Regions from separate parts of the Neobacillus sp. BF23-41 genome, predicted to be linked through region 2. Evidence: riboswitches for the same ligand, from Rfam matches in the RefSeq annotation. Region 2 holds a riboswitch; each other region holds the start of a gene.

What was found. Region 2 has a riboswitch for cyclic di-GMP ahead of AB7942_RS14760 (SRPBCC family protein). Riboswitches for the same ligand answer to the same signal wherever they lie in the genome.
Region 1: linked by a shared signal. The riboswitch ahead of AB7942_RS08845 (anti-repressor SinI family protein) and the one ahead of AB7942_RS14760 (SRPBCC family protein) in region 2 are both predicted to bind cyclic di-GMP.
Region 3: linked by a shared signal. The riboswitch ahead of AB7942_RS20845 (anti-repressor SinI family protein) and the one ahead of AB7942_RS14760 (SRPBCC family protein) in region 2 are both predicted to bind cyclic di-GMP.

Annotation. Positions count from the first base shown of each region.
Region 1 is NZ_JBGBPR010000004.1:158,715-163,132, forward strand. Features, by position in the region: gene AB7942_RS08830 (NAD(P)/FAD-dependent oxidoreductase) at 372-1,370, shown strand; gene sinI (DNA-binding anti-repressor SinI) at 1,972-2,109, shown strand; gene AB7942_RS08840 (YolD-like family protein) at 2,264-2,515, opposite strand; cyclic di-GMP riboswitch class I at 2,722-2,805, shown strand; gene AB7942_RS08845 (anti-repressor SinI family protein) at 2,838-2,960, shown strand; gene AB7942_RS08850 (HesB/IscA family protein) at 3,327-3,692, opposite strand; gene AB7942_RS08855 (YuzB family protein) at 3,858-4,097, opposite strand; gene AB7942_RS08860 (NAD(P)/FAD-dependent oxidoreductase) at 4,323-4,418, shown strand, end outside.
Region 2 is NZ_JBGBPR010000008.1:214,900-219,317, reverse strand. Features, by position in the region: gene AB7942_RS14770 (hypothetical protein) at 1-120, opposite strand, end outside; gene AB7942_RS14765 (multicopper oxidase domain-containing protein) at 333-1,385, shown strand; gene AB7942_RS14760 (SRPBCC family protein) at 1,587-2,018, opposite strand; cyclic di-GMP riboswitch class I at 2,374-2,458, opposite strand; gene AB7942_RS14755 (M15 family metallopeptidase) at 2,721-3,467, shown strand; gene AB7942_RS14750 (toxic anion resistance protein) at 3,639-4,418, opposite strand, start outside.
Region 3 is NZ_JBGBPR010000015.1:92,344-96,761, reverse strand. Features, by position in the region: gene AB7942_RS20860 (DNA topoisomerase III) at 1-777, opposite strand, end outside; gene hutH (histidine ammonia-lyase) at 1,123-2,649, shown strand; gene AB7942_RS20850 (hypothetical protein) at 2,687-2,899, opposite strand; cyclic di-GMP riboswitch class I at 3,514-3,603, shown strand; gene AB7942_RS20845 (anti-repressor SinI family protein) at 3,634-3,765, shown strand; gene AB7942_RS20840 (helix-turn-helix domain-containing protein) at 3,874-4,203, opposite strand.

The DNA of each region.
Region 1 (4,418 bases), on a different contig from region 2:
ATGTGATATAATTCACGTATGAGTCTAAAAAAAACGAACTGCTTGGTCTGGATATCGATTTTCGCAGAGATTTATTACGCTAAGAAAGTAAATATTTTTTCCATGATTGTCATAAAAATGTGCTTTTTGTGACACAAAAATTTAACAATCTATCCTCAATACATCTTATGCTACTTTCACAGGATTATCAAGCAATTTTTATAAATTAATTAACTTTAAAAGATAAGGAATTGCATCTCCTCTTACTCTTTTAGTCTTTTTTTTAACTATTGTTTCTATTGCGAATATTACCTCTATAATGATGTGAGAATTTTTTATTTTATGATATTATAGTGAGTAGAGTTTCTAACTACAAGTTGGGGGGATACGGAGTGCAAGAGAATCAAAAAGTTTATGACATTACAATCATCGGTGGCGGCCCTACCGGTTTATTTACCGCCTTTTACGGAGGAATGAGACAAGCATCCGTGAAAATCATTGAGAGCTTGCCACAGCTAGGCGGTCAATTATCAGCGCTTTACCCGGAAAAATATATTTATGATGTGGCAGGTTTTCCAAAAATTCGTGCACAAGAATTGATAAATAACTTAAAAGAACAGATGCGCAAATTCGAACCTACCGTTGCACTTGAGCAATCTGTTGAAAAGTTAGAAAAACAAGAAGATGGTACGTTCAAATTAACAACAAATAAGGAAGTCCATTATTCAAAAACGATTATTATTACCGCTGGAAATGGTGCTTTCCAACCGCGTCGTTTAGAGCTAGAAAGTGCTGCCCAATATGAACGGAAAAATCTCTACTACTTTATTGAGGATCTAAATCAGTTTGCAGGCCAAAAAGTTGTTGTTTTTGGTGGTGGAGATTCTGCCGTTGACTGGGCACTAATGCTTGAGCCTATTGCTGAGAAAGTATCTATTGTTCACCGCAGGGATAAATTCCGTGCTCACGAACATAGTGTCGAAAACTTGTATAACTCAAAAGTAGATGTGAAGACACCTTATGTTCCTGCCGAACTTATTGGCGATGAAAGTGGAATTAAGCAGGTAGTTCTTGAAACGGTTAATGGTGAAGAGAAAGTTACACTCGATGTGGATGCTGTTATTTGTAACTATGGTTTTGTCTCATCCCTTGGACCAATTAAGGAATGGGGTCTAGAAATCGAAAAGAATTCCATTGTCGTTAATTCGAAAATGGAAACCAACATACCTGGCATTTATGCTGCGGGCGATATTTGCACCTATGACGGAAAAGTGAAATTAATTGCTTGTGGCTTTGGTGAAGCACCAACTGCCGTTAATAATGCCAAAGCCTTCATTGATCCAAAAGCAAAAATCCAGCCTTTACACAGTTCATCAATGTTCAATACATAGAAAAAAGCGTCCCTCTGCGGACGCTTTTCTTATATTTTTAGCATTCTTCTGGTGTACCTGTTCCCGTAGCCCACGGAAAATACTCCCGGCCACAACTAACATTTGCAACTTTTCGAAGTCATGGACGACAAACTCGTTGTACGTGACACCGACCAGCACCTGCCAGTTAATTTTCCTCGTTTCAACTCGATGCAAAGCTTTGGCTAATAGGATTAATGTAATAAATAAAAATATCCCTATTTAGGTATATTTAACCATAATGATATTTACAAAACCCAATAATTAAAGTATAGTTCTTAATGAAGAACAAACAAGTACTGTAAGGAGAAAGTTGTGTTATATCCTCTTATTAATGAAACAAATAAAATTCATATTGTTAAAGATTTAAATAATTGTGCTTGTGGTCTAGTATTTAATTCTGAAATCGTTATTAAAAAGAAAACACTTAGAAAAATTAAATTTGTTGACTTGGACGAGGTAACTTGTGATAAGTGTGTGTCAAAACTACTTAAATTAGATTAATATCTCGTATTCTAATTAATTAACAAGCAATATTTCTCTATAGACTTTATTTTTTTTAATGAGGAGGATACATGGTAATATGGTAACTGTTGTGTTAGATAAAAAAGATCTGGATAATGAAGAACTAGATACAGTATGGTTAGAACTAATATTAGAAGCCAGAAAATTAGGGATTTCTGTTGATGAAATTAGAGAGTTACTAAAACATTCTTCATAGACCGAATCAACGGTCTTTTTTTAATCTACAAGTGCCTGGGCACTGCATTCAATCCATATGAATATAACGCCTTATTGCTCGGATATCAGCTATTTACCCCGGTAACATCTTCGAATGCCACTCGCTCGAATACGCCAGGCTTAACTTTTCACCCTCAGACGATGTGTAATCGGATCAATGCGGTATAATCCGAAGAAAAGCCGTCGGCCCATACCGTTAGCCTCACCGCTAATTTGTACTCCATCGGGTAGGCTATGCATTGGTCAAATTCCTCCATATCGAATTCGCTTAGCAACGGCCTTGGCTGGTGCTCTTGGTCCTTAAACACGGCTCGTTGCTCTTCGAATACTTGCGGCATAAAGGACGCTGCATTCCATTTAATTAAACCGCGATCTCTTATCGTCATTACGGTCAACTCCTTCGTTCTTATTACACACGAATAAGAGCTCTATAAAAATGGAAAATAAAAACACCACCTGTTATGATGACGTCGTCTTCACAATTTTTTCGTAATAACGAATTGTGTTATAAACTGTCGAAATAATTGGAAATATTTTGATTCCATTTATAAAATCCACATAGTAAGATGTTACTATGAAATTTAAAACTTTAATTAGATAAAGGCAAACCTATCGAAAGGTTGGGACGCAAAGCTCCAGGTCTAAAGTACTTAACAATGATGGCTGAGCTGCCTAAAATAATTAGTATTTTAGGAGGATACATAGTATATGAAAACCGCTCTGTTAAGTGAAAAAGAACTAGATAAAGAATGGGTAGACCTCATTTTGGAAGCTCGAAATTTAGGAATTTCTGTTGATGAAATTAGAAATTTCCTAAAAGTATCATCTTAGACCTGAATGGTCTTTTTTTTTGCCTCTATATACTTCATTATATGAGTCAACTGTTCACCAGTTTAAGTTACCAGCTTGTTGCGCAAGAAATGATTAAAAAATCACTCGATACGCCCGAATGCGAATATTTATTTTGTAATGCCATAATAAAAAGCCTCCCTAACGGTATATGATTAGACATCCCACCGCTAAGAAGGCCGTTATTTTCACCCCTGATTCGCAAATCTCAGGGGTGCATTTGTTTAATTACGGGGTTTTGTACGAACCGTTTTTCGACGTTATCCGCAACCCTTCGCCCTTGTTTCCGATTCGATTACCGGACTAATATCCCGAGCATCAAAACGGCTCAAATCGTTGATATACCGCCTAGCATTCTTCTGGTGTACCTGTTGCCGTAGCCGTTCTAAACGAAGAACCGCAGCCGCATGATGCAATGGCATTCGGATTGTCAATCGTAAAGCCGCCGCCCATCATGGATTCTTTAAAATCAATCTTCGTTCCTTGTAAAATAGCAGCACTCTCTTTATCGACCAGCACTTGAATCCCGAATTGTTCAAAGGTGAGATCCTCTTCGTTTACTGTATGCTCAAAGCCCATACCATAAGATAAACCGCTGCAGCCACCGCCTTTTACGCTGACTCGTAACAGTGCACCTTCTTCTTCGTTATGCTTCATCATTTCTTTAATATGGAGTGACGCTGCTTCTGTTAAAATAACCACTTCATTACTCATTGTATATCCCTCCCTAAATGAGGCTTTTATTAAATTATATACACAGATTGTTAACTACTCAACTAATTGAATCCTATTAACTAATATATGGAATAATAAAAAATAAGGGAGCGGCATTGCTCCCATATTTTATTCATAATGTTGAGCTAAGCGCTTCCGCTTTTCTTAAAACATTGGATTTTCTTCTAGATATTGATAAATGTTATCTACCAACTCATCGGCTGTTTTTCCCGTTACCACTTCGCCATTTACAAGAGCATATAATGTAGTTGCACATTTTCCACAATATCCAAGACATCCATATTCAATAATATCCAAGTTAGGATCTTTTTCTAATTTTTCAAGTGCTTTTTGTGCACCATTAGCAAGATTGCTAATACAAAATTCAATGATGGGTTGAATCATTGCCTTCACCTCTCCACAACTACTTATCCTACTCTATTTCATTTACTTCGTCAATTACCATGTTTACCCTGCTGATGTCAAGAAAATCATGAATAATGTTGTTATTTCGACACATTTTAGATATACTCGTATTTGGTAAAGAAACGAAAGAATTATACTACTTTTTTATATTACACTCAGCCAATTTATTAATATAAAAACCGGATAATCAAAGGGGAAATAATAATGAAAAACCTTGTAATTTTAGGTGGTGGATACGGTGGGATGAAAGTTTTAAACGAACTTCTTCCCAACCATTTACCAGAGGACGTAAAGATTACT
Region 2 (4,418 bases):
TGGATTTGCACTGTCATAACGATCGACAATTTCTTTTAACTCACCCGTATCCCCTTTTGCATTAATGATCTCAAAAATTTGATTTAATCCTTCACTAGTTTTTTCTTCTTCATTTTTCAAAAAAATACCTCCTTTATATCCTATATCTTAGCCATTTATTTTCAAAATTATTTAACATTGGCAACGTGCTAATACAACATTGCTCAGTAATTCACAAATTTTTCACTAATCCACTTATTTCCTGTGATTTCAATCACTCGACTGTTTTGCACACGATCTAAAATAAAAGTGTAAATAATATTACATTACAGGAGATAAATGGAGGAGATGGGATGAATAATTTAGCGAAGTTTGGAGCAATTATGGTTTCGTGTGTGATGGTATTAAGTGCTTGTGGAAAAGATGGTTTATCAAGAGAAAAAACTGTTCAAGCCAAAACGGACACCACTGTGACAACTAAAGTAATCGGACCCCATGAGCATATAAATCAAAATCCAACTCCAATTAAAATGAATCGAATCGGTCCACATGAAGTAAATGTGGAGATGACATCACAAATCACAGATATTGAAATTTCCAAAGGTGAAATGTATAAAGCTTGGACCTTTAACGGCGAAGCTCCTGGACCAGTTATTGTGGTGAACCAAGGCGATAAAATCAATTTTACATTGAAAAACATGGATCCATCCATTCCGCACAGCATGGACTTTCATGCCGTACACACCGCACCATCTAGAGATTTTGCCAATGTGCCGCCAAATGAAAGCGGTTCATTTTCCTATCCAGCCAATAATCCAGGCGTATTCATGTACCATTGTGGAACAAAGCCTGTTCTTGCACATATTGCCAATGGAATGCACGGTACAATTATCGTCAAACCAACTGAAGGCTATCCAACCGATTCCAAGGTAGACCGGGAATTTGTCATTGTTCAAAATGAATGGTACAAATACAACGATATGGACGATTTTACAAATGGAAAACCCAAATATGTAGTTTTTTCAGCTAAGGCTTTAAAAGATGGTGATGTCAACACGAACGGTACGGTTGGCGCTCTTGTCGACAAACCTCTGCTAGCAAAAGTCGGTGACAAAGTGAGATTTCACATTAATAACGTTGGTCCCAATGAAGTCAGTAGCTTCCATGTCGTTGGAACTCTGTTTGATGATGTCTATATCGACGGGAATCCATTTAACCATATGAAGGGAATGCAAACAGTCTTACTTCCAGCGAGCGGCGGGGCGGTAGTCGAATTTACCGTAACCCAGGAAGGCAGCTATCCTTTTGTCACACACCAATTTAATCACGCAACAAAGGGCGCAGTCGGTGTCTTGAAAGTCACTAAAGACGGAAATGACGACGGCAGTGAAACAATGTCACACTAAAATATAAGGACAGTTTAACAAATTGAAGCGTCGGTGTCAGGAACTCGGCGCTTTTTGGCAACTAAGCATCTCAAACATTTAGGGCGGAGAGCGAGGTACACTAGCCGCTGGGCGTTGGAGCTGAATTCAGATAAATTCCAAAACACAAAACAGAGCTTGGATAAGGTTCCAAGCTCTTTAACTTTCTTATCGATTGTAATGTTATTTAACGATTGCTGCCCTTAATTTATTAATCCCAAACTCCAAATACCCCTTTAAACAGGTCAGCATATACACCCAGCCTTCTTTATTATCAATCAATTGAGCGACTAACTCATCATCAACTTCTCTAAAACCTTCTTCGATCACTTCAATAATGGTACTTGATTGATTCAATTCTTCCAGAGAAATTGTTACACTATTCCCTTCTCCATCTGTCCCCCACCGGAACACGATTTTCTTATTTAGCTCGACTTCGATGACTTCAATATCGACTTGTGCATCGTATTCTTCATATCTTAATGTGACTGTTTGGCCCTGCTCCCATCTCGAACTTGATGAGAACCAGAAATTCTTGATTTTCGAAGGGTCTACGAAGGCTTCAAATACTTCATTAGCTGGTTTTATTATTTTAAATTTTGTCAGATTGTACATTTCGAAATCATCCCTCTTTTACTATGGTTAATATATGTAATGGTTGTCCTATTGTTTTATTTTATACCTTTTAGTCTATAAAAACATAAAAGCCTGTACCAACTACACAGATACAGGCATTTTTTTTTAATATGATTTCGCTTAGATTTTTAAACCAAACTCGACAACTTTACTATTATGATAGCTTGCTCTAATCATAAACTTGGCTCTTAATTCTTCATCCAGGCAATCTTGCTGTAACAGAGCGTTGTGTCTGTGCTGGATTAAATGATAATAATATTTTCCCTTAAAGAACATTTTCAACACAAAAAATCCTCCTCAATAGTCATTTACATAAATCGACGGAGTTATCGTGTTCGGTAACTGGCAAGCATCGTCGTTAAACCTTAGCCCCTTTAGTTTTGCGTCACCATTTTTCAATGGCTTTGCCGTTTCGTACGATTTATGTGTTATTAAAAATATATGCAACTGAATTATAAAATAAAAGTGTCTTTGTACCTACACTCACTTAATAGTTAACATCCTTCTGTCGTTATACCTTGGATTGCTGCCAATTGATTCTACCAAACATATCGATGAAACATCCTTAGATTCACAGCCGTTTTGAAATCATCTTGGACAGAATTTAGAATGACGTTTTAAAGTCTCTAATCCTGTCCATGATGTTTACTGAAGTGAATTTTAAAAAAAAGGAAGTTAACTATGTTAAAAATACGTTTCGTCTTTTTGACTCTTATGGTGTTTGCAATCTCTTTGACCGGCTGCACTGGAAAATTTCATTTTATGCAAAACGATGGAAAATTGGATAACAATTCCTCAACTGATGCAGGAGGTCAGCAACAGGATGCTAACGTCCAAGTTGGTTCCTCCCCAAAGGTGATCCCTGTTCTTGTTAATAAGGACAATAAACTGCCCGATAATTATCAGCCAAGTGATTTAATTTACCCTGACATCCCATTTACGTTCGCACAGAAAGCAGAAAAGCGGCAAATGAGGGCCGAGGCAGGTGCGGCGATCGAAAAATTATTCGCAGGAGCAAAACAGCAGGATGTGCATCTGTTAGGTGTTTCTGCCTACAGGTCCTATGCTTCCCAAACAGCTTTATTTAATTACTATGTTGAAAAAGATGGATACGAAGCAGCCCGAACTTATAGCGCAGTTCCCGGAACGAGCGAGCATGAAACTGGCCTGGCTATTGATGTGACCGGCGGAGATGGAACATGTGCGGCCGAGGACTGCTTTGAAGGAACAAAGGAGGCAAGCTGGCTCCAAGATCATGTAGCGGAGTACGGCTTCATCATCCGCTACCCGAAAGGTAAAGACTCGATCACCGGCTACCAATACGAACCCTGGCACCTGCGCTATGTCGGCAAGGTAATCGCCAAAGAAATCATGAGCCGCGGCATCACTCTGGAAGAATACTATAATGCCACAGTTGTGAATAATTAATTGATGTGGTGCTTTTAATGTGGTGTCAGGCACCGTAAAAAGCGGGAGCGCCCGTTTAGCTGGTTTTCGGTGCCTCGATTTTCTGGTGCCTGACACCGAAATGGTTCGCGCATGTGTAAGAGTCAAAAAGGCCCTCACTACAACCGGAGTTGCAGTGAAGGCCTTTTGTATTTATTTCCCTTTTATTTCTAATAATTTCAGTCGAAGGTCGTTTTCCATCGAAGCTAGTTCCTGTTCGGCTTGGCGGCGCTTATGGCGGCCTTCCTCTTGGATTCGCATGGTTTCTTCAAGTGTCGTGATTAGGCTTTCCTGAGTTTTCTTTAAGGTTTCAATATCTACGATGCCGCGCTCATTTTCTTTCGCCGTCTCGATTGTATTGGTTTTTAGCATTTCTGCATTTTTCAAAAGGAGTTCATTGGTTGTTTTCGAAACCTGTTTCTGAGCCTCGACAGCATGACGCTGGCGTATTAACGTCAACGCAATCGCCACCTGATTTTTCCATAACGGAATCGCCGTCATAATCGATGATTGAATTTTTTCCACTAGGGCTTGGTTCGTGTTTTGAATCAAGCGAATCTGCGGAGCACTTTGAATGGTAATTTCCCGGCTTAATTTTAAATCATGGAGACGCTTATCTAAGCGATCCGCAAATTGGATCATATCGTTAACTTCTTGAAATTTCATTTGGTCATTGGTTACTTCGGCTGCTTTTTTCAGCTGTGGAATTGTCTTTTCCTGCATTTCTTCAAGCTTGATCTCCCCTGCGGCAATATAGACATTAAGGGCATGGAAGTATTCCTTATTCGTCTCATACAACTGTTCAAGCAATTTAATATCCGACATCAGGACATTTTTGCTGCGATCGAGTTTCACACTGATTCGGTCAATTTGGGCGCCTGTTTTTTGATATTTTGAGAGCACTTCTTGAATCGAACCTGAAATTTTTCCAAA
Region 3 (4,418 bases), on a different contig from region 2:
CTCAATTTTTTCAAGCACAGCTTTTTTTCCATTGATTTTCGATTGGATCGCTACTGCTTTTACATTATCGAAAATGCGCTTTTCATTGTCTCGTTCCCAATCAGTTGAAAGCGGGCCGATTTCTGCCCGAATTGTCCTATATTCCTTTGGTACAAAGGATTGAATCTGCTGCTCACGCTCAAGAACAAGTGCAAGCGTAGGGGTTTGAACCCGACCCGCAGATAGAGGATCCTTGTATTTGGTGGTCAATGCTCTTGTCACATTTAGACCAATTAACCAATCAGCCTCTGCTCGGCAAACTGCTGAATGGTAGAGGTCCTCAAACTGTTTGCCTGGTTTTAATTGTTTGAACCCATCCTTTATAGCCTTATCTGTTTGTGAAGAAATCCATAATCTTTTTAGAGGTTTGTTCCAGTGGAGCTTTTCAAGTATCCAGCGGGCAACCAGTTCGCCTTCACGACCTGCATCCGTTGCAATGATACATTCGTTAATATCTTTCCGTTTGGCTAACGCTTCAATGGCTCGGAATTGATGGTTTGTTTGCTTCATGACCATCAAGCCCATTTTTTGTGGAATGATCGGTAAATCTTCCAAATTCCATGTTTTATATTTCGTGTCATAATGCTCGGGCATTTTTAATTCGATTAAGTGTCCAAGGGCCCATGTGACAATATATTGATTGCCTTCCATATAGCTTTTATGTTTTTGATTGCAGCCAAGGACACGAGCAAGTTCACGAGCCACACTTGGCTTTTCTGCAAGTACGAGAGATTTCATAATTACTCCTTTCGGGTAAATCCAATTTGACCTTTTTATAGTATAACGGAACTTTCCTTTATTTTAAATCGTTGTAGCTCATACGCCGCTAAACCGGCGATTCCGCTTTTCATTATTATCTTACTAAAGTGTTATCGTGCTAAAATTCAGAAAATTTAATTGACAGATAAGCTTTTCATCACATACAATAATTATCAAATAGATAGTTAAAGAATGGAATGATCCCATGAGACATCTAATAATATTCAATCAATTAATCATAGAAGAGGCTGGACTCCAAATCAAATAGATTCGGAATCCAGCCTCTTTCTTTATTATACTACAGTGGTAGAGGAGAGAGACAATATGATCACACTTACAGGTGGAAGCTTAACGTTAGAGCAGATGAAAGATGTATTATATGGCAAGCAAAAGGTTAATGCTTCAGACAAGAGTATGGAAGCTGTCAAGAAGAGCCGTGAAGCAGTAGAAAGAATTGTTTCAGAATCAAAGGTAGTTTATGGAATTACGACTGGATTTGGAAAATTCAGCGATGTACTTATCGATAAGAATCATGTTCAAGACCTGCAGCTTAATTTAATTCGTTCCCATGCGTGCGGGGTAGGTGAACCTTTTCCGGAAATTGTTTCTAAAGCCATGGTCCTTCTTCGGGCTAACGCACTACTAAAGGGCTTTTCTGGAGTCAGACCTATTGTCATTGAAAAGTTATTAGAGTTAGTGAATAAAGATATCATTCCTGTCATCCCACAGCAAGGTTCCCTTGGTGCGAGCGGTGATTTAGCCCCACTTTCTCACCTTGCCTTAGTTCTAATTGGGGAAGGAGAGGTATTTTACAAAGGTAAGCAAATCGATGCTTTTGATGCGCTCCAGTTAGAAGGGATTTTACCCGTAACCTTGGAAGCAAAAGAAGGTCTAGCTCTAATTAATGGTACTCAAGCGATGACAGCAATGGGTGTTATTGGTTACTTGGAGGCAGAACAGTTAGCACATGAAAGTGAGCTGATTGCTGCAATGACAATGGAAGGGTTAAACGGAATTATCGATGCATTTGCAGAAGAAGTTCATGTCGCAAGGGGATACAAACAGCAGATTGATACAGCAGCGAGAATTCGTCGTTATTTAAGCGATAGTTTATTGACAACACAGCAGGGCGAGTTACGGGTTCAGGATGCTTATTCTCTCCGCTGCATTCCACAAGTTCACGGGGCATCTTGGCAGGCCTTGGATTATGTGAAAGAAAAATTAGAGATCGAAATGAATGCTGCAACGGATAATCCATTAATTTTTGATGATGGAGAAAAGGTGATATCTGGTGGGAACTTCCACGGACAGCCCATAGCTTTTGCGATGGATTTTATGAAGATTGCCGTAGCGGAACTAGCAAATATCTCGGAAAGACGAATTGAAAGATTAGTCAATCCACAGCTAAATGATTTACCGGCTTTCCTAAGTCCTGAACCTGGTTTGCAATCGGGTGCAATGATTATGCAATATGCGGCAGCAGCGCTTGTTTCAGAAAATAAAACACTCGCACATCCTGCCAGTGTCGACTCGATTCCCTCTTCCGCAAATCAAGAGGATCATGTAAGTATGGGAACAATTGCTTCTAGGCATGCTTATCAAATTATCCAGAACGCACGCAGAGTTATCGCAATTGAACTAATTTGTGCCATGCAGGCGGTTGAAATTCGCGGGATCGAAAAAATGGCATCTCATACCAGGTTTTTTTATGATAAAGGCCGCGAACAGGTAGCTTCGATTAAACAAGACAGGGTGTTTTCCAAGGACATCGAAAAAGCAGCTAATTGGCTTAAAACAATTGAATTTTCACATTTTATTAGAAATTTAAGTATGGAAAAAGGCCAATTCTAGGATATAAAATATAAAAAGGCGTGAGTGCTCACGCCTTTTATTCTGTCTGGTCATTTAGTAAACGAGCAGTATCTCCTCGATATTCATCCTCATCTTCCACTCGATTTTTAAAGGCTTCCCTTACCACTAAAAATTCTTCGTCCCCAATTGCTTGTTTCGCATGCTTTTCCGTTAAACTGTCTTTTGGAAAATTACCTGGGTGGTTTTTCTTTTTATGTTCAAAATGTTCTCCACGTGCCAAATTCAACACTCCTTTCGTCATCAAAAGTAGCATTCCCTGATTGGAGTGAAAATAATTACTATTAAAAAAGAAAAAGCCGTCTGAAAGTGGAATCTATAAATAGATTCACTCTTCACCAGCTTTATCTTTTGGGGGATCTGGTTTACACATGCGGTCTAATACATACCCAGCAAACACAATAAACGCAATCGGAATGGAAAAGTTTAATACATGAATAAGGGTCATCGCAATGCTTCACCACCATTATTTTGAATATTAACAATATTAAGTTTATTATTATGTTGTTTAATTATATGCTGATTGTCACAGTTTAGACAAATATTAAAGTCATATCAATTGTAAAATTAATTTAGTTTCCACAAGGAAATAAAGAAATGGCAAGGAATTTCGTCTAAAGCTCAAGACCTTAGACATGGAACATCAAAGGAGTTAGGCAGTAATTGGGATATTTTTGTAGATATATGGCATAATTTGTTAGAAAAAAATGTGTGAAAATTTAAATAATACGACAAATTACAACACCGTACTAAAATAGCACTAGATATAATATCAATAAGGATTAAGTAAATCGACCTATCACAAAAGAACGATTGGCTAATACAGTCATACTTAAGTTGTATTAGTTCAGAAAAAGGCAAACCTGTTGAAAAGCAGGGACGCAAAGCCGAGGATCTAAGGCAGGTTTAACTTGTTACGATGGCCGGGCTACCTGGAATACACAATGTATTTTAGGAGTGAGAAAAATGATTATTACAAAAAGTGAAGTAGAAGTAATCGATCAAGAATGGATGGACCTCATATTAGAAGCAAAAGACTTGGGATTATCCATAAAAGCAGTTCGTGAGTTCCTTAGCCAACAAGAAGTAATGAGTTAATCACGGAACGACAGTATACATAAATAAAAAAGCATTCTACAAAATGGGAGTATTTGTAGAATGCTTTTCTTTTTTCAAATTGAAAAAGACCTTTTAAAAAGCAGGTTATTATTTATCGTCGTTTTGATTAATACGCCACTTGTTAAATTCAAGAAAATCACGAAATTGTTCTTTGGAAACACCAGAATTCATTGCATCTTTGACAAGGTTCATCCAATCAATGTCTAATTCCGCTTTATTGACTTCTTCATGTATTAAATGATCAACAGGAATATTTAAGACAACTGCAATTTTTTCAAGAAACTTTATAGAAGGATTCTCTTGTTTGTTATTTTCAAGGTTACTTAAATAAGATTTTGCCACTCCTGCTTGAGCAGCAAGTTCGGAAAGTGACATTTTCTTTTCTAAGCGAAATTTTTTTACGCGATCACCGATCATAATTCTCACACACCTAATTATTATTCACTTTACATTAATTCTATCAAAAGGAATAGAAAAGTACCATATTAAGAACAAAGGAATATGAACAAAAATATGAACTTTGAGAAAAAGTTTCACCATATAAAGTATTTTTGAAAAATTAACAGGATAGGGTTAATATTAATAGTGTTGCCAATAGTGGTTAATTGTATAATTCACTAAAAGTTTTTGCT